3 regions of the Streptomyces sp. Edi4 genome follow, and region 2 is predicted to be linked to each of the others. Evidence: riboswitches for the same ligand, from Rfam matches in the RefSeq annotation. Region 2 holds a riboswitch; each other region holds the start of a gene.
What was found. A riboswitch is a leader RNA that binds a small molecule or an ion and turns the genes downstream of it on or off. The one in region 2 is predicted to bind cyclic di-AMP.
Positions count from the first base shown of each region.

Region 1 (3,265 bases), 3.0 Mb from region 2:
CCGTCGAGATCTTTCTCGCGGCCCCGCTGGACGCCGAGCCCGAGGGCCTGGACGGCGTCGCCACGATCATGGCGCGCGCCCTGACCGAGGGCACCGACAAGCACTCGGCCGAGGAGTACGCCGCCGAGCTGGAGCGCTGCGGTGCCACGCTCGACGCGCACGCCGACCACCCCGGCGTCCGGGTCTCGCTCGAAGTGCCGCTCTCGCGGCTGCCGAAGGCGCTCTCGCTGCTCGCCGAGGCGCTGGCGGCCCCCGCGTTCGCCGACTCCGAGATCGAGCGCCTGGTGCGCAACCGGCTCGACGAGATCCCGCACGAGCAGGCCAACCCGGCCCGCCGCGCCGCCAAGCAGCTCTCCAAGGAGCTCTTTCCGGCCACCTCGCGCATCTCCCGGCCCCGCCAGGGCACCGAGGAGACCGTCGGGGCGATCGACGCGGCCGCCGTGCGCGCCTTCTACGAGGCGCACGTGCGTCCCGCGACGGCGACCGCCGTCATCGTCGGCGACCTGTCGGGCACCGACCTCGACGCGATCCTCGCCGACACCCTGGGCGCCTGGACCGGCGACACCGCCGAGCCGCGCCCCGTCCCGGCGATCACCGCCGACGACACCGGCCGCGTCGTCATCGTGGACCGCCCCGGCGCCGTCCAGACGCAGCTGCTCATCGGCCGCGTCGGCCCCGACCGCCACGATCGCGTCTGGGCGGCCCAGGTGCTCGGCACGTACTGCCTCGGCGGCACCCTGACGTCCCGTCTGGACCGGGTGCTGCGCGAGGAGAAGGGCTACACCTACGGTGTGCGCGCCTTCGGCCAGGTGCTGCGCTCGGGCCCCGACGGCGGCGCGGCGATGCTCGCCATCAGCGGCTCGGTGGACACCCCCAACACCGGTCCCGCGCTCGATGACCTGTGGAAGGTGCTGCGCAAGCTGGCCGCCGAGGGTCTGACGGACGCCGAGCGAGAGAGCGCCGTGCAGAACCTGGTGGGCGTCGCCCCGCTCAAGTACGAGACGGCGGCGGCGGTCGCGGCGACGCTGGCCGACCAGGTCGAGCAGTTCCTGCCGGACGACTACCAGGCCCAGTTGTACGCGCGGCTCGCCGAGACCGGCACCGTGGAGGCGACGGCGGCCGTCGTCAGCGCCTTCCCGGCCGACCGGCTCGTGACGGTGCTCGTGGGCGACGCGGCGCAGATCGAGGAGCCGGTCAGGGCGCTGAGCATCGGTGAAGTGAGCGTTGTCACGGGCTGATTGACGCCCCTTCGGCCCCCGGGATCCCCGGGGCCTCGGTGACAGGAAAGACCCCGGTGGCGCACGCGTCCCCGGGGTTTGCCCATATGTCCTGTTTGTTGGGGAGGTTGCCTCTCTGTCGTGTGGCGTGCGCAACAAAAAGCGACGTCTGTTTGGTAGGAGAAAGACCGGCCGTCTAGCGTCAGTCGCGCTGTCCGTCACCACCCGCCGCAGCCGCGGCACCGGACAGCGATCGCCGAGTCCCCGATGGCGCGAGCCAGGGGAGCCGGGGACCCACTCAGTCCCTGGGGTGAATCGGACGCCTCCGCCTGCGGGGGAGTCCGTAGGAGACCTTCCTGCTCCGAACCCGTCAGCTAACCCGGTAGGCGAGATGGAAGGAAAGGACACCGCCGCTCCATGGCGTTCACCCGTGCCACCGGGAAACACCGCGCGCCCAGCCGGATGACGCGCCGCAGCGCGAACATCGCGGGCATCGCCACCCTCGCCACCGCCGGAGTCGTGGGCACCCTCGCCTCCCCGGCCGTCGCCGCCCCCGACAACACCGTCACCGATACCGGTCTCACGCAGGCCATCGTCATCGGTGACAGCGTCGCCGACCAGCTCGGCGCCCAGGCCGACGCGCAGAAGCAGGCGGCCGCGAAGGCCCAGGCGAAGGCGGAGGCCGAGGCCGAGGCCCGGCGCAAGGCCGAACTGCGGGCCAAGGAAGCACGCGAGGCCAAGGAGCGCGCGGCGCGCGAGGCCGAGCGCAAGCGCCTCAACACCTTTGTCGCGCCGATATCCAACAGCTATGTGTCCACCGGCTACAAGACCGGCGGGTCGCTGTGGTCCTCCGGCAGCCACACCGGCATCGACTTCCACGCGGGCATCGGCACCCCGGTGCACGCGGTGGGCCTCGGCACCGTCGTGGAGGCCGGCCCCGGCGGCGCGTACGGCAACAACGTCGTGATCAAGATGCAGGACGGCACGTACACCCAGTACGGCCACCTCTCGGTCATCCAGGTCACCGTCGGCCAGTCGGTCGAGCCCGGCACCCAGATCGCCCTGTCGGGCAACACCGGCAACACCACGGGCCCGCACCTGCACTTCGAGGCCCGCACCGGGCCGCAGTACGGCTCGGACATCGACCCGGTCGCCTACCTGCGTGTCCACGGCGTGGACGTCTGAGCCGTCCCACCCGAAGGCACCCCGGCGCCCCCGCGCCCACCGAAGGCCCCCGCGACGCGCGCGGGGGCCTTCGCCGTTGGCCGGAAGGCGCCCCTGGGCTCCGACGCGTCACGGGGAATTAACACGGCCTGCGTACAGTCGCCCGACCAGCGCCGACGACCGCGTCGCGCCGTGTACCAGGCGGAGGTCGAGGCATGCGCGTTCCGGCGCGTTCGGTGTGCGCGGCCATCCGCGACGACATCGTGGCGGGCGTCCACGAGCCCGGCGGCCGGCTCGCCGAGGAAGCGCTCGCCCGCCGTTACGGGGTCTCGCGCGTCCCGGTCCGCGAGGCCCTGCGCACCCTGGAGTCCGAGGGGTTCGTGACCACCCGCAGATACGCCGGCGCCTGGGTGGCCGAGCCCACCGCCGCCGAGGGCGCCGACCTCCTCGAACTGCGCCTGCTGCTGGAGCCGTTGGCGGCGGCGCGGGCCGCCGCGCGCCGCGACGAGGCCCATCTCACCGTGCTGCGCGCCCTGGTGCGGCTGGGCAGGGAGCGGGCCGGGCGCGGTGGGGGCGAGGACTGCGGTGAGCTGTGGGGCTGGTTCCACGAGACGCTGGCCCAGGCCTGCGCGAGCCCGGCCCTGATCGCGCCGCTCACCCAGGTGCGGCGCAAGATCGCCTGGATGTACGTGGCCGATCCGTCCGAGCGCGGGGCCCAGGCGTGGGACGGCCTTGGCGCCGTCACCGACGCGGTGGCCCGGGGCGACGCCGAACGCGCCCGCTCGCTCATGGCTGAGCACACCGAGCGGTCCTCGCGTGCCCACCGGCCGCGCGGGCTCGGGGCGGCCGGGGTGGCCGCACCGAGCGGAACGCCGAGGAAGCGA
Region 1 is NZ_JBEJGY010000004.1:6,218,731-6,221,995, forward strand. It holds gene ABR738_RS30205 (M16 family metallopeptidase) at 1-1,238, shown strand, start outside; cyclic di-AMP (ydaO/yuaA leader) riboswitch at 1,462-1,621, shown strand; gene ABR738_RS30210 (M23 family metallopeptidase) at 1,635-2,402, shown strand; gene ABR738_RS30215 (GntR family transcriptional regulator) at 2,597-3,265, shown strand, end outside.
Region 1: it holds a riboswitch for cyclic di-AMP, as region 2 does, so the genes downstream of both, ABR738_RS30210 (M23 family metallopeptidase) here and ABR738_RS16835 (transglycosylase family protein) in region 2, are expected to answer to the same signal.

Region 2 (3,265 bases):
TCGGCGTGCGACCCACCGTTGAGGATGTTCATCATCGGAACGGGCAGCAGGTGCGCGTTCGGGCCGCCGAGGTAGCGGAAGAGCGGCAGGTCGCTGGCCTCGGAGGCGGCGTGCGCGACGGCGAGCGAGACGCCGAGGATGGCGTTGGCGCCGAGCGAGCCCTTGTTGTCCGTGGCGTCCAGGTCGAACATGGCCTGGTCGATCAGGCGCTGCTCGGTGGCGTCGTAGCCGACGAGCTCCGGGCCGATCTGCTCGATGACGGCGAGGACGGCCTTCTCGACACCCTTGCCGCCGTAGCGGTTGGGGTCGCCGTCGCGAAGCTCGATGGCCTCGAAGGCACCGGTGGAGGCGCCGGACGGGACGGCAGCACGGCCGGTGCTGCCGTCGTCGAGGCCGACCTCGACCTCGACCGTGGGGTTGCCTCGGGAGTCCAGGATTTCCCGGGCTACGACGACGTCGATGGACGGCACGAGCATCTCCTTCTGGGATGTGACGCTAGATGTGACGCAGGCGGTGCAAGGGACCCGCGGGGTCGCTTCGCCTTGCGACAAGAGCCTAACCGGCTCCGGGGGTCCAGCCGGCCGAGTGCCCGCGTCCTGGGACGAAAAAGGGCCCAATGACCCTGATTCCCGGACAAAGGCCCACAACACTACTGCCCGGTAACGGCGAAAACCCCGGCCCGGCGCGTACGGGGGAACGCGCGCCGGGCCGGGGCTGCCTTGGGGGCGGGCCGACCTTGGGGAGGGGGCCTGCCTTGGGGGCCGGCCGGCTCAGCCGAGGTGCAGCTTCTGGCCCGGGAAGATCAGGTTCGCGTCCTTGACGATGTCCTTGTTCAGGTCGAACAGCTTCTGCCAGCCACCCTGGGTGTGGTTGACGGTCGCGATGTTGCCGAGCGTGTCGCCGGACTTGACGGTGTACTCGCCGTCGCCCTGCTTGACCGGCTCGGTGCGCTGCTCGCTGCGGCTGGCCTTCGGCGCCGCCTCGGTGCGCTGCTCGGTCTGCTGCGACTTCTGCTGCGTCTTCTGCTGGGGCTGGACGCGCTGCTTCGGCTTCGAGGGCTTGGCCGACTTCGAAGAGGAAGAGGACGAACCGGAGGTGTCCACATCGGCCTTGGCGCCACCGGAGCTCAGGTTGCCGGCGCCCGCGCAGGACCAGGCGCCCGGGCCCTGGATGGAGAGCAGCTTCTCGGCGGCGGCTATCTGCTGGCCCTTGGTGGCCAGGTCGGCGCGCGAGGCGTACTTGGTGCCGCCGGCGGCGGCCCAGGAGGACTGCGAGAACTGGAGGCCACCGTAGTAGCCGTTGCCGGTGTTGATGGACCAGTTGCCGCCGGACTCGCACTGGGCGACGGCGTCCCAGGTCTGCACGGAGGCGGCGGAGGCGTTGCCGGCCGCCATCAGCGGAGCGGCGACCGCGGCACCGGCGACACCGGCGAGCGTGGCGACACGGACGGCCTTGGACGGGCGGCGGTGCTTGCCCTTGCCGGAAAGCAGCATGAGTTCTCCTCACCGACGCCTGCGAGGTGAGCTGTCGGGTTCGGGCGTGAGCTGCCCGGCCGGACGTCGTGCGTCCGTCTTCACCCCAAGCCGGTCGGCAGTCCGTGTGAACTGCCGGGACCGGCGCCTACCTTGGGTCCCCCGCTCCTGCCTACGGCGCATAAGCGTCGACTGTTCCCATCGGCCGACGGCAGGATTCGGCGTTCTCGGTCGAAGGGGCTCGCGGTGACGAGCGAGTCCGACGAAAACACACGCCCCGCCAATGTTCAAAGAGGCACATCGGGGAGAAAACCCCCTTACTTGCGGCCACAGAAGGGATGTTTCCGCAGGTGAGGGGCGGGGCGGACGGACCGGGCAGACGGGACACGCCAGTTGAGGCGAAGAGACCCATGTCTCACTTGCACACAACGGACATACAGCCCGAACTAGCCCTGCTGCGGAGCCGAGTTCGGGGTGGCGGACGGGGCCGCCGACGCGGTGGCCGACGAGGTCGCGCTCGGGGTCGCGGGGGCCGCGGGAGCGGCGGTCACACCCTTCAGGTCCAGGCTCTGGCCAGGCAGGATGAGGTTGGGGTCGGTGCCGATCAGCCGCTCGTTGGCGTGGTAGAGCGCGGGCCAGCCGCCCTCGACCTTGTGCGCGTCGGCGATGACCGAGAGGTTGTCGCCGGGGCGGACGGTGTAGGCGCCGCTCGCGTCAGGGGTGTTGCCGCCCTCCCGTGAGGCGCCGTCACCCCGCGAGGCGCGCTGCCCCGCGTCGCGGTCCTCGCCGGCCGGGGCGCCCGTGCCGCCGCCGGCGGCGGGGTCGGGCCGGCCGGCCTCGGCGCCGGGCGCGGTGGACCCGGGCTTGGCGCCGGCGCCGCCCTCCGGCGCGGGGGTGCCCCGGTGCTTGCCGGAGCTGGACGGGGTGGAGGCGGAGGGCGCCGGTGAGTTGGCCGGGCCGTCCTGCCGGGTGGCGTCCGGGGCCGGGGTGGCCGCCGTGCCGCCCGGAGTGGCGGCGTCCTCGGGCGTCTTGGTGGCGGGGGTGGCCGGGGTCGCCGGGGTGACCGGAACCGACGGCGCGGGCGACGCGGTGGAGCCCGAGGTGTCGGGCACGCCCGGATCGACGTCCGCCGAGCCGCCGCCCTTGGTGAGGCCGGCGCCGGCGCCGCAGTTCGCGAACGCCGAGGGCCCCTTGGCCGCGAGCACCTTCTCAGCGACGGCTATCTGCTGGGCGCGGCTGGCGAGGTCGGCGCGCTGGGCGTACTCGTTGCCGCCGTACGCCTCCCAGGTGGCCTGCGAGAACTGGAGCCCGCCGTACAGACCGTTGCCGAAGTCGGCGCTCCACTGCCCGCCGGACTCGCAGGAGGCGACCTGGTTCCAGGTGCCGGCGTCCGCGGCGTGCGCGCCGGTCGCGGCGAGCAGGGGAAGCGCGATGGCCGATCCGGTCACTCCCGCCGCTACGACGAGGGCGGGTGCCTGGCGGGGTCGACGATGCCGTCCATTCCCGGAGCGCATGGATAAGGCCTTCCGTGTGACTGCTGAGCCGAATGAACGGTGAACGTAGCCGTACTCGAACGTCTGTCACAAGTCGATGGACTCACGATCACATAAAAGTCACAGTCCTGACGGCGTGTCAGTCGCGCTCCGTGCGAGGTGTCCGGTACGCCGCCTCAGCGCGGCGGGGTGAACGCGACCGGCAGCGTGCGCAGTCCGCGCATGATGAGGCCGCCGCGCCAGCGCAACTCCTCCGGTTCCGCTGCCAGGCGCAGGTCCGGCAGGCGCCGCAGCAGGGTC
Region 2 is NZ_JBEJGY010000004.1:3,257,948-3,261,212, forward strand. It holds gene eno (phosphopyruvate hydratase) at 1-476, opposite strand, end outside; gene ABR738_RS16835 (transglycosylase family protein) at 771-1,493, opposite strand; cyclic di-AMP (ydaO/yuaA leader) riboswitch at 1,495-1,662, opposite strand; gene ABR738_RS16840 (transglycosylase family protein) at 1,919-2,920, opposite strand; gene ABR738_RS16845 (cytochrome P450 family protein) at 3,142-3,265, opposite strand, start outside.

Region 3 (3,265 bases), 2.7 Mb from region 2:
CCCGGGCGAAGACGGGAAAGCCCAACTCGCGTACCTCGGCGAGGTCACGGATGACGCCGTCGGCCACGAAGGCGGCGACGCCCCGGCGTTGGGCGACCGCGCAGACGTTTCCGCCCGCCAGCGCGTAGTCCAGATCTCCCGATTCGACGACGACGACCGATCCCGGCTCGGCGCGGTGGATGGCCGCGTGCAGCATGAGATTGTCACCCGCAGGACACCGGACGGTGAATGCGGGACCGGCGACGCGCGGAATCGGGGACCACAGGGGACGCATTCCGATATCCATGACCTGGGCGCGCCCCAGAAGGTCGGCGAGAGTGGTCGTGGGAATCTTCTTGAATTCTTCGGCGGCGTTCATTGTTCTTCCTTGGCGGAGGCGCGAGTTGGAGGGGGAGTCACCTGGCGGACGGCCGGGGCCGGGGCCCGGACGGCGAATGCCGAAATGATCTCAGGCGATCTGATCCACCGCCACCATCCTTTTCCCGCCGGGGGATGCGGGCGGCACCTCCGGGCCGGCCGGCCGCCTCCGCAAGCCGCCGGGGGCTTCCTCTGCGAGGTCCGAGCAGGGGTCCGGGAGCCCAGAGCCGGGAAAGGACGACCGGGTCCACCGGATTCGCCACGCGTCAGCCGGCCGACGTAGAGGGCGACGGGTCCGAGTCGGCGACTCCTCGGTCGACTGCCCGCCCGAGGCAGACCACCCACTTCGGCCGCCCACAAGAGGCGCGGAAAGACCGTTCTGTCCCAAATGGAATGCTATGGCATTCCCTCCCTGCCCGAATATTGTCCCAATTGGGGCTATTGAGGGATCCTGGTCATTTTGCGGTACTCCCCGACCGGTTGCGCGTCGGGCGCGTGAATTGGGTCACTCACCCGACGGGCAGTCAGTGAAGTCCGCGAGGGCATTTCCGTTCGGGCGCAAGAGAGTTGAGTGCCGGGCGGCCATGATCCACATTCCCGCATTTTGGTGGATCAATATCGCGGGTCGGCATCCACGAATTCCGGCCTTGTTTCCGCTCGCCCTATTCGTTTAAGTTCACCGTCAATCCGGGTGGAACGCCGAATCCTGCCACCGTCCGGAAACCTCCCACACACGTATGGCAGGAGCGGGGGACCCAGGTAAGCCGCCGGTCCGGATTCCGGAACGGCTGGGGTGAAGCCGCGTGTGGCGCGGCCGGACATCTCCCGTCCGAACCCGACAGCTCACCTCGCAGGCGACGGAGAGGACATGACCATGCCTGCAAAGGGCAAGCACCGCCGGCCCAAGTCCAGCTCGTTCAGCCGGGGCCTCGCCGCCGCCGGTACGGGCGGCGCCGTACTCGCCATGCCGGTGATCGGCGCGACCGCGGCCGGCGCCGCGCCGGCCTCGGCGCACTCCGCCACCGTGGCCCAGGTCGCGGCGGCCGCCAAGCCCGCCACGGCGGTGAAGGCGTCGCCCACGAGCTACGCCGTCGTCGCGGGCGACTCGCTGGCGAGGATCGCGGACGCCCTCGGCGTGAGCGGCGGCTGGAAGCAGCTGTACCAGGACAATCAGGGCGTCATCGGCAGCAATCCGGCCATGATCCACCCCGGTCTCCGGCTCACCGTCAACGGTCCGGCGAAGGCGGCGGCCCCCGCCGCGCGGGACGCCTCGGCCGACCGGGCCGACCGCTCCGCGCGCCCGGCCACGCTCGCCACCGCGACCGCCTCCTCGTACACGAACAACCTCGACGGCTGGATCAAGCAGTCGCTCGACATCATGGGGCGCGCGGGCATCCCCGGCACCTACGACGGCATCTACCGCAACATCATGCGCGAGTCCTCGGGCAACCCCATGGCGATCAACAACTGGGACTCCAACGCCGTGGCCGGCACCCCGTCCAAGGGACTGCTTCAGGTCATCCAGCCCACGTTCACCGCGTTCCACGTGCCGGGCACGTCCACGGACCTCTACGACCCGGTCGCCAACATCACCGCGGCCTGCAACTACGCCGCCAAGACCTATGGGTCGATCGACAACGTCTTCGGCGCCTACTGAGCGAGGCGTTCCCAGGGCCGGGCACCCCTCGCGGGGGGAGGGCGCCCGGCCCGTCCCGTGGCCGCCCGGCCGGGGCCCGCACCGCGCCGGTGACGCGCGGGTGAGGGCGGCGCAAATTTTGTTCACTCCCAGGGCTGAACAAATCGAAGGCTGCACGTTTCTGCATACGTGCCTGTTCCTAGGGTGGTAGTGCGTCACCCCGGGACCACGGTGACTGCCCGACGATCACGTACCCCGCAGGGGCGGGGATCCCTACTGGACCGGGAGCTGCCATGGGAACCACCGCTCGGCCGTCAGCCCCGGACCCCGTACCCCTTCCCCCGGGTCTGCTGCCGGGCCGCTGCCGCACCGCCCGCACCCATCTGGTGCGGGGCGTCACGGTGGTCGAGGTGTACGGCACCGTCGACCTGGCGTCCGCGCCCGACGTGGGGCGGCATCTCGACGCGGCCACCCATCCGGCGGGCGCCCGGGTGGTCGTGGACCTGCGCCCCGTGGACTTCTTCGACTGCGCCCTCCTCACCCTGCTGTGCCGCGCACACCGCAGGACCCGCGAGCGCGACGGGGGCCTCGGCCTGGTGTGCGTACGGCCGTGGCATCTGCGCGTCCTCACGGCGGGCGGTCTCGACAGGCTGATCCGGCCGGCCGCCACGGTCGAGGAGGCGGCACTCAGCGCCCTCGCCGGCCCGCCCGGCACCGCCAACAAGCGCCACGCGGGCGGCAGTTGACGTACCGTACGGAACCGGCCACACCCTGGGGTGCGCGACGGGCCGGGCGTGCGCGGCGGTCCGAGGGTGAACGCTCATCCGTGAGGGGGCGGCGTGGAGACTGCCCCATCGACTGCCCTTCCGTACCTTCACCGGCGCATCCCGCGCTGATATGTACGTAACGCCGGACATCACGTCCCACCCACCAAAGGGGTTCACGTGCACGCGCAGGACAGCCAGCAGGGCCGATCCGTCACGCCCGGCGGTCGCGCGCCGAGGGCCGCCGAGCGCGCCGAGGCGGCGCCCGCCGGACGCGGCGGCGGCATCGGCGGGGCGTTCTCCGCGCAGCAGGTGCTCGCCCTTCAGCGGTCCGCGGGGAACGCGGCGGTGGCCGGACTGCTCGGCAGCGCGCCGGTGCAGCGCTCCTCCGTGCACGAGGTGCTGCGCGGCCCCGGCCGGCCGCTCGACTCGGACGTACGCGCCGACATGGAGAGCAGGCTCGGCGCCGACTTCGGGGACGTCCGGGTGCACAACGACGTCACGGCGC
Region 3 is NZ_JBEJGY010000004.1:606,011-609,275, reverse strand. It holds gene ABR738_RS04680 (RraA family protein) at 1-358, opposite strand, end outside; cyclic di-AMP (ydaO/yuaA leader) riboswitch at 1,045-1,229, shown strand; gene ABR738_RS04675 (transglycosylase SLT domain-containing protein) at 1,232-2,014, shown strand; gene ABR738_RS04670 (STAS domain-containing protein) at 2,287-2,739, shown strand; gene ABR738_RS37705 (eCIS core domain-containing protein) at 2,938-3,265, shown strand, end outside.
Region 3: it holds a riboswitch for cyclic di-AMP, as region 2 does, so the genes downstream of both, ABR738_RS04675 (transglycosylase SLT domain-containing protein) here and ABR738_RS16835 (transglycosylase family protein) in region 2, are expected to answer to the same signal.